DNA from 3 places in the Bradyrhizobium zaerense genome. Region 3 is predicted to be linked to each of the others. Evidence: predicted binding sites of a transcription regulator. Region 3 holds the regulator's gene; each other region holds the start of a gene.
The links. The regulator PhoB, encoded in region 3, activates phosphate uptake and scavenging genes when phosphate is short. The targets are predictions, from matches to a motif close to TGTCATNNANCTGTCAT.
Positions count from the first base shown of each region.

Region 1: a site for PhoB is predicted at 2,000-2,016, ahead of AB8Z38_RS31295 (YdcH family protein). Genes of this name have one in related genera too.
Region 2: a site for PhoB is predicted at 3,055-3,071, ahead of AB8Z38_RS00855 (YbhN family protein). Genes of this name have one in related genera too.

Region 1 is NZ_CP165734.1:6,511,055-6,515,959, reverse strand. Features, by position in the region: partial or broken gene AB8Z38_RS31305 (EAL domain-containing protein) at 1-320, opposite strand, end outside; partial or broken gene AB8Z38_RS31300 (NAD(P)/FAD-dependent oxidoreductase) at 521-1,548, shown strand; gene AB8Z38_RS31295 (YdcH family protein) at 1,735-1,914, opposite strand; gene AB8Z38_RS31290 (YdcH family protein) at 2,243-2,449, shown strand; gene AB8Z38_RS31285 (hypothetical protein) at 2,578-2,796, shown strand; gene AB8Z38_RS31280 (hypothetical protein) at 2,821-3,072, shown strand; gene AB8Z38_RS31275 (GGDEF domain-containing protein) at 3,075-3,785, opposite strand; gene purE (5-(carboxyamino)imidazole ribonucleotide mutase) at 3,928-4,416, shown strand; gene AB8Z38_RS31265 (5-(carboxyamino)imidazole ribonucleotide synthase) at 4,417-4,905, shown strand, end outside.
Region 2 is NZ_CP165734.1:191,938-196,842, forward strand. Features, by position in the region: gene AB8Z38_RS00850 (hypothetical protein) at 1-1,687, opposite strand, end outside; gene AB8Z38_RS00855 (YbhN family protein) at 1,800-2,882, opposite strand; gene AB8Z38_RS00860 (ferritin-like domain-containing protein) at 3,326-3,832, shown strand; gene AB8Z38_RS00865 (MFS transporter) at 3,906-4,905, opposite strand, start outside.
Region 3 is NZ_CP165734.1:5,352,094-5,356,998, forward strand. Features, by position in the region: gene pstA (phosphate ABC transporter permease PstA) at 1-536, shown strand, start outside; gene pstB (phosphate ABC transporter ATP-binding protein PstB) at 533-1,354, shown strand; gene phoU (phosphate signaling complex protein PhoU) at 1,366-2,082, shown strand; gene phoB (phosphate regulon transcriptional regulator PhoB) at 2,105-2,812, shown strand; gene AB8Z38_RS25715 (GcrA family cell cycle regulator) at 3,077-3,586, opposite strand; gene AB8Z38_RS25720 (aspartate aminotransferase family protein) at 4,035-4,905, shown strand, end outside.

The DNA of each region.
Region 1 (4,905 bases), 1.2 Mb from region 3:
GCATCCGTCATCATCACGCCCTGGTTGAGATTGTTCATGGCGGAGGAGACGAAGGCGTTGCGCCGCAACTGGGATCGCTTGGCCCGGCGCAAGGCGGAATGAATCCACAGGGCGATAGCGGCCAGGAGCGAACACACGACAACGCCGCCGATCAGGGCTTCCCAGACCAGGCTGGGATCGAGTCCGCCGAGATAGGCCGCCGGGGCAAATTGCTCGGACGACGCAAAGGCGCGCGCAGGCGTGATCGCCGTGCCCAGGCACACGACGGCCTGCACAGCAATCACAATCGTGCTGCCAGCCTGCCAGTTCTTCTCAGCCATCAGCCACCCGCGTTTCAACGTGGATTGTCTGGCTTCGCGGGTTTGGATCGGGTAAACGCCTGTGCGACCAACGGAAAAATGTGTCCCAGAATACGGCAATTGCCCTGACATGATAAATGCCTCCTTAACGGACAACGGCCGCGCGGCACGTTTGCCGGGCAAATCAGTTCCCCCGGCTTCAGCGAAAATCCTCCACAACCATGGATAGGGTCGATTGCGTCGTCGTCGGAGCCGGCGTGATCGGGCTCGCGGTGGCCCGCAAGCTGGCCCAGGCCGGGCGCGAGGTAATCGTGCTCGAGGAGGCCGAGGCCATCGGCACCGTGACCTCCTCGCGCAACAGCGAGGTGATTCATGCCGGGATTTACTACCGCGCCGGCAGCTGGATGGCGCGCATGTGCGTCAGCGGCAAGCACGCACTCTACCGCTATTGCGGCGAGCGCGGCATCCCGCACAAGAACTGCGGCAAGCTGATCGTCGCGACCAGCGCCAACGAAACCGAGAAGCTGCAAGCGATCAAGGCGCATGCCGAGGCCAATGGCGTGCTCGATATGCAGCTGCTCTCGGGCGATGCGGCGCGTGCGCTGGAGCCCGCGCTCGCCTGCGACGCAGCCCTGCTCTCACCGTCGACGGGCATCATCGACAGCCATGCCTACATGCTCCGCTGCGCGGCGAGGCCGAAGCAGCAGGTGCGGCCTTTGCGTTTCACGCGCCCTTGATCCGCGCCAAGGTAGCGGGCGGAATCATCGAGATCGACGCCGGCGGCGAAGCGCCGATGACGCTGCAATGTGGCCTGCTCGTCAACGCCGCCGGGCTTTCGGCGACGACGGTCGCGCGCCACATCGACGGCATGCCGCTGGAGCGGATTCCGCCGGCCTATCTTGCCAAGGGCAATTACTTCAGCTGCAACGCCAAGGCACCGTTCTCGCGCCTGATCTATCCGGTGCCGGAGCCCGGCGGCCTCGGCGTGCATCTGACGCTGGATATGGCGGGGCAGGCCCGTTTCGGGCCGGACGTGGAGTGGATCGAGACGATCGACTATGCGGTCGATCCCTCGCGGGCCGAGCGCTTCTATCCGGCGATCCGCAAATACTGGCCGACGCTGCCCGACGGCGCGCTGATGCCGAGCTATTCAGGCATTCGCCCGAAGATCGTGCCGCCGGCTGTCGCCACGCAGGATTTCCTGATGCAGGGTCCGACCGACCACGGCGTCGAAGGCCTGATCAACCTGTTCGGCATCGAATCGCCGGGATTGACGTCATCGCTTGCGATCGCGGAGCACGTCGCCACGCTCGCAGGCCTCTGAACGCCGCGCAATCATGATTGCGCAACGCGCAGCTTCGGCAGGGATGAGCGCACAAGCTCCCATCCCCGCGTGAAAGGGTACGATCAAACTCTACGCTGTTTACGGGGGTTACTAGTGAAGCGTCTCGTTGTGCTTCAATCGCTCGATCTGGTCCTTGACCAGCAACTTCCGGCGCTTCAACTCAACAATTTGCAGGTCGTCTGTTGAAAGGTGCACGAGAGCGTCGTGCAATTCGTTTTCGAGAGTTTTGTGCTTCCGTTCCAATTCAACCAGATGTGCCTGAATTGTCATTCGAAACCTCCTCGGTAGGGGTGAACCTTGGATCTGATCCGGACGAGGAAGTGTACATCACCGATCTGTTCTGTCGATGGGTATCCGTCGTCGCAGTGTCATTTTTGAAAATTCATATGTAACGAACCGTGAGTAAGGAACCACGCGGGGAAAAATCCATGATATCAATGCGCCTGCGTGAACCGGGTTAAGCGATCACCGAAATATCTTGCGAGAGAACGGTGGCCCGCGATCCAGATCGCTTGCGATCGCGCCGCGCAAGGACGATAATTTCCACAGGGCATCCACAGCCTTAATCTCAAGCTATCGGTTTTCGGCCACCGCAGACATGACCAATGAAAACGAGCGCGAGCTCGAAGCCGAACTCGCCCGGTTGCACCAGGAACACCGAGATCTCGATGCGGCGATCGATGCACTGCATCAATCGCCCGCCCCCGACCTGTTGCGGTTGCAGCGGTTGAAGAAGCGCAAGCTGTTGTTGCGGGACCGGATCGCCTTCATCGAAGACCAGATCACGCCCGACATCATCGCCTGATCCACAGCGATCGCGCCGCGGTGAAGCTGCGGGCGCTGGAATCCGCTTGACTCGATTGGAACAAAGAGAGAACATTTTGGGGCCGCCGCCCCCAGAAGACGTCCAAGACAACGCCCAGGAAAACGCAGATGTCAGCAGCCGCCCTTTTCGACAACAGCCACTATGAGCAAGCCTGCGATCAGGCCATCGCGATGTGCGACGGCAATCTGCGCAGCACCATCAAGGCGCTGATCATGGCCAACGAATATCTGGAAGCCGAGCTCGAGGAATTACAGGCGGCGATCTCGGCCGGCTGCATTCCGGAGACCTCACGCAGCAAGATGCGGAGCAAGAGCAGCGCCGCCTGAATTCACCATGCTGGAGCAACGCCAATGTCCGATGTGACCTATTACGTGGCAATGCCCTTTCTTATCGATGCCGACGGATCGCCTGTCGCGGGCGCGGCTGAAGAATGCCAGACCTCGACGGCAGCCTTGCGGCGCGCCGAGATGTTGGCACGAGGTTCTGGCCATATCGGCGCGGTCGCGTTCAGCCGCAGCGGCGATCCCATGACCGGCGAATTTGGTGACGCCAAGCTGTTGCGCAAATTCGGCAACGTCCCGGAAGATTTGGCTACGTTGTAAACTCAGCTGCTGACGAGCCTGATCCGCGGCTCGTGCCGCCGCTGCGCTTTGCGCACATACATGGCAGCATCAGCCTCCTCCAGCGCGCGGGCGGCATCGGAGTGCGCGCCGAGCAGCGCGACGCCGGCGGAGGCGCCCGCCGTCACGTGCTGCCCGCGAAAGACGAACGACAATTCGTCGACGGCCTGCTCCAAAATCACGGCTTTGGCCTTGGCATCGGTCTCGCTGAGATTCCACAACAGCAGCGCAAATTCGTCGCCGCCGAGACGGCCGACCATGTCGGAGGCGCGGATTTGCCGCGTCAGCGTGGCGGCGATCGCCTTCAGCACCTCATCCCCCGCGCCATGGCCGAACGAATCGTTGATCGGCTTCAGCCGGTCGACGTCGAGCACGATCAGCGCGCCGCTGGCGCGATAGCGCTTCATATAGGCGATGGCTCGGCTGAGCTCGCGCTCGAAACCGCGCCGGTTCGGAATGTCGAGCAGGAAGTCGGTGTCGGCGGCGGCTTCGAGTTCCGCGATGCACCGCAGCGCCCCTCTCAGCTTGGTCCGCAGGGCGCGGATGGCCGCCTTGTTGATGTCCGTGGCGCCGTCATCTGCGAGCGCGCGGCGAGGTGCCGGCACGGCACGCTTTGGGACAGCTTTGGCTCGGCTCCCGCTGGTTTTCCGGCCCTTTTTGGCCTTCGCAGCTGTCGCCCTTGTTGGTTTCTTCATGGGCATCCTGCTCAATGAACGCTTGCGGGGATTCACCAAGACAGGATAGTGCATTCCCTTCTCCTTGCCACCGCCTTGCGATCCGCCGGCCGGAACCGTTAATCTGGCCTATGTTTCTGTTTTCCCGAGCACAATTGACGACATGACCGCGCCGATCGCCATCATCATGGGAAGCCAGTCGGACTGGGAGACCATGCGGCATGCCGCCGACACACTTGCAGCGCTCGGTGTCGCCTGCGAGAGCCGCATCGTCTCGGCCCACCGGACCCCGGACCGGCTGTTTACCTTCGCCAAGGGCGCCAAGGCCGCCGGTTTCAAGGTCGTTATTGCCGGCGCGGGCGGCGCTGCGCATCTGCCCGGCATGGCCGCGGCACTGACGGAACTGCCGGTGTTCGGTGTGCCGATCGAATCCAGGACGCTCAAGGGCATTGATCTGCTCTATTCGATTGTCCAGATGCCCGCCGGCATCCCGGTCGGCACCCTGGCGATCGGCAAGGCCGGTGCGATCAACGCCGCGCTGCTTGCGGCAGCCGTGCTGGCGCTGTCCGATCCGGCCCTGTCCGACCGCCTCGCCGCCTGGCGCAAGGCACAGACCGAGGCGATCGCCGAACGCCCGGAGGACAAGGCGTGACTGGACTCAAGGCAGGTGAAGCTGAAGCCCGGCGACACCATCGGAATCCTCGGCGGCGGGCAACTGGGCCGGATGCTGGCGATGGCGGCGGCCCGACTCGGCCTGCGCTGCCAGGTGTTCTCGCCCGATCCGGATTCGCCGGCCTTCGATGTCGTGCTGAACGCGACCTGCGCGGAATACGCCGATGTCGAGGCATTGGAGCTGTTCGCCAACGACGTCGACGTCATCACCTACGAATTCGAGAACGTGCCGGCGGCCGCCGCCATGGTGCTGGACGCACGCCGCCCGGTGCTGCCCAACCGCAAGATCCTCGAGACCACGCAGGACCGGCTCGCCGAAAAGGATTTTGTGACGCGGCTCGGGATCGGCACCGCCGCTTATGCCGACGTCACCTCAGTCGCATCGTTGCGCGAGGCGATCGCAAGGATTGGCCTTCCGGCGGTGCTGAAAACCCGCCGTTTTGGCTATGACGGCAAAGGCCAAGCCATC
Region 2 (4,905 bases), 2.6 Mb from region 3:
TCCAGCGCGCGCGCGGCAAATAGGCACGGTATTCCGAGGCGCTGCGGCCGCACAGCATCGGCTGGCTCGCCGCCGCGACGATATCCGGATTGAAGCTCTGGCCGTTTTCGGCAAAGCAGGTGCGGTCGAACTCGGGATCGTTTCCGGCATGGGCGCAGAAGCCGTGATCAGCGAACGCGGCCTGATGCGTATCGACGAAGGTCATGCGATCAGCTTCGGGGTCGCGGCACAGCGCACCGTTGGAGCAGGTGGCGAGCCCCTTCAATTGCGGCAGGAACTCGGTATCGACGAAGGTCGAGACGCGCGCGAGCCGCTGCGGATCCGCATTGAACGCGGGATGGATGTCGAAGCCGCCACGCCCGCCGCGGCAGGGTACGCCGCCATCCGCCAGCGCCGGATTGGCGTAGGAGACATAGACCACGTGCGAGAGGTCGCCGCCGACCAGCGGCTTCAGCGCCTCGCGCAGCTTGACGAAATTCTGCGGCAGCTCGCGCGCCAGCGCGTCGCGGGATTCGTCGACGCTCGCCATCACGCCGGAGCGGCGGAACAGCGCGCGCTCGGTCGGGGTGTCGACGATGACGTCGGCGACAAGGCCCGAGAAATAGACGTCGTTCGCGCCGACCGAAAGCAGCACCAGGTCGAGCGTGCGATCCGGCTGACGTTTCTTCGCCGCGGTGAGCGCCTCGCGCAACTCCGCGATCTGGGCGTTCACGCTGGTCTGGCAGGTGCCGGTCTTGCCGGGCGGGCATTCGCGGGCGCGCTGCGAGCCGAGCAGTCCGTCGCTGATGCTGGCGCCGGTGCAGGCGAGCGGCAGATAGGTCACTGCGATGTGGCTGTAGCGCACCGCGAGCGCCAGCGCGGTGCGGGCCTGGTAACTGTACAGCGAGCGATGGCAGGGCGAGTTGAACCAGAGCGCGCCGTAGCGCTGCCAGTTCGCAAGCGTATCCGGCGCCTCGCAGGCGCGGCCCCCCTTGAAGCCGGCACGGCTCGGCCGGTAGTACTGCGCGCCGGCGGCGCCGAGATAGGAGCGGAAGCAGAAACCTTCGTCGGAGAGCGCCAATGGCCGGTCCGGATTGCCTTCGCCCGAGGCGATGCTGTCGCCCAGACCGGCGATGAAGATGTCGCGGACCTGGATCTCGGTCTGCACGCGCTGGGTCGGATCAGAGCCGGAGGAGACATCGACGCTCGCGACCGTCTGCTTGCCGTAGCGGACGCGCAGATTGACCGGCTCTGCGCAGTCGAAGGTCGAGGTTTGCGGCCCGTCGCCGTCGTCGAAGGACCAGGCGCAGATAGCCCCGACCGGCACCGCGCCGGTCAGGCGCACGGTGACGGGGTGGTCGAGCGGCGTGATGTAGTTCTCTTTGACGTTGTCGCGGGTGCAGGGCTGGTTGACCCGGCCCTGGAGGTCGATGCAGAGCCGGTTGACCATGTTGCGGGCCCAGCCGCGGCCCTCGCTCTGGAGCTCCAGCGACTGCTCGGCGGCGAGAATGCTGCGGTTACGCGCATTCTCGACATGCAGCAGGAAGTCGCGCTCTTCGCGGAACAGGCGGAAGCGGTTGCGCACCTCCCAATTGATCTGCATGGCGCCGGTATCCTGCGCGGCAACGCGCTGGAGCGGCGAAAAGCTCAAGATCCCGGCAAACAGCAGGACGCAAGCGGAGAGGGTACGAAGAGATACAGGGATCATGGCCCGCGTCTTCAACGGCAAAGTTGAGGCGGAAATAAGAGAGGATTGCTGCTCCGGGCGCAACCTTTGTCCGGCGGTCGCGCGGACCGCCCGCCTTACCCGGTTGTTGGCATCACCGTTTGCTGGCTTGGCGCAGCGCCCGCTCGCGCTCCATCGGCGTCACCTGGTTGGGCAGGTTGGCCTGCGCGCAGGCCTCCGCCAGCCGCCGGCGCTCCTGCCAGGGCTCGACCACGTTCATCCACAGCTCGCGCGTGCCCATGATGGAGATGGCCAGACCGAACGGGATCACGAAATAAAGGATGCGGAAGACCAGGAGGGTGGCGAGCAACTGCTCGCGGCCGAATTCGGGAAGCGCCACCAGCATGGCGGCGTCGAACACGCCAAGGCTGCCGGGAGCATGGCTGGCGAAGCCCAGCAGGGTTGCCAGGATGAACACCACGGCGAGCGACAGGAAGTCCATCGGCGGGTTGGCCGGTACCAGCAGGTACATCGCCATCGCGCAGAAGCCGAGATCGACCACGCCGATCAGGATCTGCACCAAGGTCAGCGGTGCTGACGGCAGCACCACTTTCCAGCCCTTCTGGCCAAGTTCGCGTCGCTTCTCGCCCGTGCAGAGCCAGACCAGATAAGCGACGATCGAGGCGAGGCCGCCGAGTGCGATCAGCCGGTTGATCGGCGACGGGAGCTGATCCATGTAGGAGGCCGCATCCGGATGGATGACCATGCCGATCGACAGCACGAAGATGTTACCGAGCCAGAAGGTCAGGCCGGAGAGGAAGCAGATCTTGGCGACGTCGATCGCGTTCAGCCCGTAGTCCGAATAGATTCGGAAGCGGATCGCTCCGCCGGTGAACACGGTGGCGCCGATGTTGTGGCCGATCGAATACGACGTGAAGCTGGACAGCGCCGCGATGCGGTACGGTACGTGCTTCTTGCCGATCGTTCGCAGTGCAAAAAAGTCGTAGAAGGTCAGCGTACAAAACGCGAAGAACACGCACATCGCGGCCAGCCCGATATTGCCGCGGGGGATATCGGTCAGCGCCGTCAGGATGACGCCAGTATCGATGCCCTTGAGGGTTCGCAGCAGCGTCGTGACCGCGAAGGCGATGATCATGACGCTCGCCGCGATTCCGACCCGGCGCCAGCCGATCCATCTCTTGAAACCGCGTTTCAGCGCGGGCAGCATTCCGTGCATTCATCCTCCCGGCGGGGGGCAAGACCAAACCGGTCAGGCATTGACTGGTCGGGCGCGACCGCTGCGCCCAAGAGGGCGCCGATCGCTAGGCATGATGTAGCTCATTTAGGGCAAAAACAGCAACTTGTGCAGGCCTTGACAAGGACAGCTTCTGCGCTGGAGCGGGCGTTCCTGTCATACGTGGTTCACACGGCTCGCGCGTTAAGCATCTGAGTCGAGGCCCCGGCCTGGATCGCGCGTCCGTGTGTTGAGATGGTTTCAGATCCTGAAGCCGCAAGCCTTGTTCCGGCGCAAACATGCGGAGTTTTTCTGGAAAGCAAGTCTTTTGTGGAACGGCGGCCGCGCCCGCAGGTTAGCCGAGATCAGCAACCGAACACGGCGAAATGCGGCTCTCGTGCGAGCCGGCGCCGCCGTGTTCCCAAAATCTGCGAGGATTTGGAACGATGGGACTGTTCACAAAAGACATCAAGACCATGAACGACCTGTTCGTGCATCAGCTGCAGGACATCTATTACGCCGAGCAGCAACTCACCAAGGCGCTGCCGAAAATGGCAGACAAGGCCACTGATCCGCAGTTGAAGCAGGGCTTTTTGACGCATCTCGAGGAGACCCGGCAGCACGTCAAGCGTCTCGAGGAAGTGTTCAAGATGCACGGCGCGGAGGTGAAGGCGGTCGATTGCCCGGCGATCGACGGCATCATCGAGGAAGCCAACGAGACCGCTGGGGAAGTCGCCGACAAGACGGTGCTCGACGCCGCCCTGATCAACGCGGCGCAAGCGGCCGAACATTACGAGATCGTGCGCTACGGAAGCCTGATCGCCTGGGCCAAGCAGCTCGGCCGCAACGATTGCGCCAGCGTGCTTGCCAAGACGCTCGAGGAAGAGAAGGCGACGGATAAAAAGCTCACCAGCATCGCCGAGAGCAAGGTCAATCTGCGCGCCGCGAGTTGACGGCGCAAGCTACCCTCTGTGTCTGGAGGCGCCGCGTATCCGCGCGGCGTCTCTTTTTTCTTGTCGGCTCCGTCTAGCCAGATCGGTATTTCAGCCCGAACACCAGCGCAACGGCCGCAAAGACCGCAATCGTCGTGGCGAAGACGAGGCTGGCCACGGTCGAACTGATCAGGGTCGAGAGGATACCGATACCGATGACTGGAAGCGCGTTGCCGAGAAAGCAGCAGATGAAATAGGCCGACACCACTTCGGCACGACGGTCATCCGGTGCGATCTGGTTCACCACCTGCAGGCTGCCGCGATAGCCGAGACCCGCCGCCACACCGCAGGTCGCGGTCGCCACGATCATGACGCCGAGCGATCCCATGAGCTGTGCGGTCACCAGCAGGGCAAGGCTCGGCAACATCAGGCCGAGCGACCATAGCATCGCGGCGCGGCTCGACACCGAGCGCGTCAGGGCAATGACGAGGGCAACGGCGGCGGCAAGCTCGAGGAAGATCATGCCCGCGACCGCGTGGCTGGTGACGTGCAGCTCGCTGGCGAGCACGCTCGGCGCGAGCGCGGCGAAAAAGGCAACGAGGGCCATGGCGCCGAAGCCGGTGACCGCAGGCGCTACGAACCTGGACCGGATCGGCGACGGAACGCCGGCGCGCGGCCGCACCGACACTTGTGCGAAGGAGGTGAGGGGACGATTCACCGTCTCGCGAGCGAAGGCAACAAGGATCGCGACGACGACCAGCACGGCGAGATAGGCGATGAACGGTATTCGCAGCGGAAGCGCGACATATTCGGCAAGCAGGCCGGCGATCAATGCGCCAAGACCAAGGCCGGTGAAGTTCGCGATCGTTGCGATCACGGTGGCGCGGGAGCGGTCCCGTTCGGCGATCAGTTCGGCAAGCCAGGCGGTGCCGGTTCCGGCGCCGAGCCCGATCGCAAGACCGCTCAGCACCCGGGCGACGTAGAGCGAAGCGATTCCGTGTGCGAACAGGAACACGAGGGCGCCCACGATGGCGATGCCGATGGCAATGACCGCGGTGCGCCGCCGCCCGACCTGATCGGACATCCGGCCGAAT
Region 3 (4,905 bases):
CGGTGATCCGCTTCATCAACGATATCCTGCTCTCGGCGCCCTCGATCATCATCGGCCTGTTCATCTACGGCGCAGTGGTGGTGCCGATGCGCGGCTTCTCGGCAATCGCGGGTGCGCTGGCGCTCGCCGTGATCGTGATCCCGGTGGTGCTGCGCACGACCGAGGACATGCTGCTCCTGGTGCCGAATGCGCTGCGTGAGGCAGCTTCCGCGCTCGGCCTGCCGCGTTCGCTGGTGATCAAGCGCATTGCCTATCGTTCTGCCCGTTCCGGTCTCATCACCGGCGTGCTGCTCGCCACCGCCCGTGTTGCCGGCGAAACCGCGCCGCTGCTGTTCACCGCGTTGTCGAACCAGTTCTTCAGCCTGGGCCTGAACAAGACCATGGCGAACCTGCCGGTCACCATCAACAACTTCGTGCAGAGCCCCTATGCCTACTGGAAGCAGCTGGCCTGGAGCGGCGCGCTGCTCATCACCCTGACCGTTCTTGCCCTGAATATTGGCGCGCGCATTCTTGGCGCCGAGAGGACCGCAAAATGAGTGATCTGTCCGTATCGATGAGCGCGGCCGGTGGACTGCCGCACGCGCCGGTGCTGCCCGAGGCGCCCCCCAAGGTGACCGTGCGCAACCTGAACTTCTACTATGGCGAGCACCACGCGCTGAAGAACATCAACCTGACGCTCGGCGCCAACCGCGTCACCGCGTTCATCGGCCCGTCGGGCTGCGGCAAGTCGACCCTGCTGCGCATCTTCAACCGGATGTACGATCTCTATCCGGGCCAGCGCGCCACCGGTCAGCTCATGCTCGACCAGACCAACATCCTCGACGGCAAGCTCGACCTCAATCTGCTGCGTGCCCGCGTCGGCATGGTGTTCCAGAAGCCGACGCCGTTCCCGATGACGATCTACGAGAACATCGCTTTCGGCATCCGCCTTTACGAGAAGATCTCGAAATCGGAGATGGACGACCGCGTCGAGAAGGCGCTGCGCGGCGGCGCGTTGTGGAACGAGGTCAAGGACAAGCTCAACGCCTCCGGCCTCTCGCTGTCCGGCGGCCAGCAGCAGCGCCTCTGCATCGCCCGTACGGTCGCGGTGCGACCCGAGGTGATCCTGTTCGACGAGCCCTGCTCGGCGCTCGACCCGATCTCGACCGCCAAGGTCGAGGAGCTGATCCAGGAATTAGCCGAGAGCTACACGATTGCGATCGTCACCCACAACATGCAGCAGGCGGCCCGCGTCTCCGACAAGACCGCCTTCATGTATCTCGGCGAACTGATCGAATTCGACGACACCAGCAAGATCTTCACGTCGCCGACCGATCGGCGTACGCAGGATTACATCACCGGCCGGTTCGGCTGAGGAGACGGGACATGGGTTCTGAACATACCGCAAAGGCCTTCGATACCGATCTCCAGGAGCTCACGCGCCTGGTCGCCGAAATGGGCGGGATCGCCGAGCGCATGATCGTCGATTCCGTCGACGCCCTGATCCGCCGCGACGTCGCGCTCGGCCAGCGCGTCGTCACCACCGACGCTGAGCTCGATACGCTCCAGAGACGCATCGAGGAGCGTGCGGTGCTCACGATCGCCCGCCGCCAGCCGATGGCGGTCGACCTGCGCGAGATCGTCGGCGCCATGCGCGTTGCGACCGATCTCGAGCGCATCGGCGACCTCGCCAAGAACATGGGCAAGCGCGTCGCGGCGCTGGAGACCGATTTCCATCCGCTCAAGCTGTTCCGCGGGCTCGAGCACATGACCGATCTCGTGCAGCAGCAGGTCAAGTCGGTGCTCGACGCCTATGCCGCGCACGATCTGCCGGCGGCGATGGCGGTGTGGAAGGGTGACGAGGAAGTCGACGCCATCTGCACTTCGCTGTTCCGCGAGCTCCTCACCTACATGATGGAAGATCCGCGCAACATTTCGTTTTGCATCCACCTGATGTTCTGCGCCAAGAACATCGAACGGATCGGCGATCACGCCACCAACGTCGCCGAGACCGTGTTCTACATGATCGAAGGTCAGGCCATGACCGACAAGCGGCCGAAGGGCGACATGACAACCTTCGCCACGACCCTCCCGAATATTTGAATCATCAAGGAGCGACGGCACCATGGGCGCACGCATTATGGTGGTTGAGGACGAGGAAGCTCTGACCGAGCTTCTCCGCTACAACCTCGAAGGCGACGGCTATGACGTCGAGACGGTGATGCGCGGCGACGACGCCGATACCCGTCTCAAGGAGCATCTTCCCGATCTGATAGTGCTCGACTGGATGCTGCCCGGCCTCTCCGGCATCGAACTGTGCCGTCGGCTGCGGGCGCGATCCGACACCAAGCAGTTGCCGATCATCATGCTCACCGCGCGCGGCGAGGAGAGCGAGCGGGTGCGGGGATTGGCGACCGGCGCCGACGACTACATCGTCAAGCCGTTTTCGGTGCCCGAGCTGTTGGCCCGCGTGAAGGGCCTGCTCAGGCGTGCAAGCCCCGAGCGGCTCGCCACCGTGCTCGCCTTTGGCGATATCGAGCTCGACCGTGACAAACGGCGTGTGGCGCGCTCGGGCCGGCCGATCGATCTCGGCCCGACCGAATATCGCCTGTTGGAGTTTTTCCTGGAGCATCCCGGCCGCGTGTTCTCGCGCGAGCAGCTGCTCGACAGCGTCTGGGGCCGCGACATCTATATCGACGAGCGCACCGTCGACGTCCATATCGGCCGCCTGCGCAAGCTGCTCAATCTCGGCCGCGAGCAGGACCCGATCCGCACCGTGCGCGGTGCCGGCTATGCGCTGGATGATCGCTTTGCGAAGGCGGAGCAGGCGTAGGGTTTAGTGGGTGAGTTTGAGTGCGGCTGGGGCCACAATCCCAGCCGTCGTCCCGGACAAGCGAGCTAGCGAGCGCTGATCCGGGACCCATAACCACAAAGAGTGGTTTGGCGAACACTCGGGGTGACCACTTCGCGCAATCATTGCGCCTGGTGGCTATGGGTCCCGGATCTGCGCGCGCTTGAGGCGCGCTTGTCCGGGACGACATCGAGTTTGTTGGAGCCGTCATCAATGACGGCCGCCGTCTTGAACGTCAGAACGACTTCACCGCGACGGCTTCACCGGCGCACGGCGGCGATCCGACGCCGGCTGGTAGGCGACGCGCGAGTGCTGGGCGCAATAGGGCAGGCCCGAGAGCGCCCTGCCGCCGCAGAAGAAGAAATCCGCGCTCGAGGGATCGCCGACCGGCCAGTGGCAGGTTGCCTCGTTCAATTCAAGCAGCGACAGCCGCTGGCTCATCGGCACCACGTTGTCGTAGGTGACCGGTTCGGCCTCCATCTCGACCTCGAAGGCCTGCGCCAGCGCGGTGTTGCCGCGCGCGACGGGGCGGCTCACCCGCATCATATGCTGCGCGGGACGCGCCTTGCGCGGCCGGGGAGCAGCTGAAGACGGGCTCTTGGCGCGGCCGGACAGGCCGAGCCTGTGCACCTTGCCGATCACGGCGTTGCGGGTCACGTTGCCGAGCTCTGCCGCGATCTGGCTGGCCGAAAGTCCGGCCTCCCAGAGCTTTTTCAGCTGTTCGACGCGATCGTCGGACCAGGTCAAAACCGTCATTGCACCCTTTCCTTCGCCGCGCGCCAGCCATCCTGGGGCACACAGCGAATGCTAAGCCTCGAAAAACCCGTGCCGTCAGAATCCCTTAAGGCTCGCCGGGCGCGCCTAGAACGCCCGAACGCTTACGCCGGTACATGAGGACTTAGAGATCAGAACCGCTGCACGAGATGTCGTATCTGACAAGCCAAACGCTACAATATGGCGTGACTCACGCGCAAGAGTCTGCCGACTCGCTTCCACATGTTCCGTGGGCAAAACCCGCAAATTCGGCACCGCAAGACTACGGATTCAGCCTTTCGCGAGGCTTTCCGGCGGCATTGACACCCGTGGTGCCAAGCATAAGATAGTGACACGTGCCGCCCTTAAAAGGCGGCACGTTTCGTTTTCCGGACCAATGATGCGCTGCGCAAGGCGCGTTCAGGCCGTCTGAAACATCCAAGAGACCATCATGACCAACAGCGCCGCGCCGCATTTGCTTCCCGTTTTCGCCAGGGCCGAGATCGGCTTCGAGCGCGGCGAAGGCTGCTGGCTGATCGCCACCAACGGCGACCGCTATCTCGATTTCACCTCGGGCGTGGCGGTGAATGCGCTCGGCCATGCCCATCCCGCGCTGGTGAAGGCATTGCAGGAGCAGGCCACAAAGCTCTGGCACATGTCGAACCTGTTCCAGAGCCCGGACGGCGAGAAGCTCGCGGCCCGCCTTTGCAGTGAGAGCTTTGCGGACTTCGTGTTCTTCTGCAATTCCGGCGCCGAAGCGCTGGAATGCGTGATCAAGGTCGTGCGCCGCTATCAGGCCGTGAAAGGTCACCCCGATCGCTATCGCATGATCACGTTCGAGGGCGCCTTTCACGGCCGCACGCTCGCAACGCTGGCTGCGACGGGCTCGGCAAAATATCTCGAAGGTTTCGGTCCGCCGATGGACGGTTTCGACCAGGTCGCTTTTGGCGACCTCGACGCAGTGAAGAAGGCGATCGGGCCGCAGACCGCGGGCATTCTGATCGAGCCAATTCAAGGCGAGGGTGGCGTGCGTTCGGCGCCCCCGGCGTTCTATCGCGCATTGCGCCAGCTTTGCGACGAACGCGGCCTGTTGCTGGCGTTCGACGAGGTCCAGACCGGCATGGGCCGCACCGGCGACCTGTTTGCGCATCGACGTTTCGGCATCACGCCGGACGTGATGTCGCTGGCCAAGGCGCTTGGCGGCGGCTTTCCGATCGGCGCCTGCCTTGCGACGGCGGAGGCCGCTTCCGGCATGACGCCCGGCTCGCACGGCTCGACTTTTGGCGGCAATCCGCTCGCAATCTCGGCAGCCAATGCGGTGC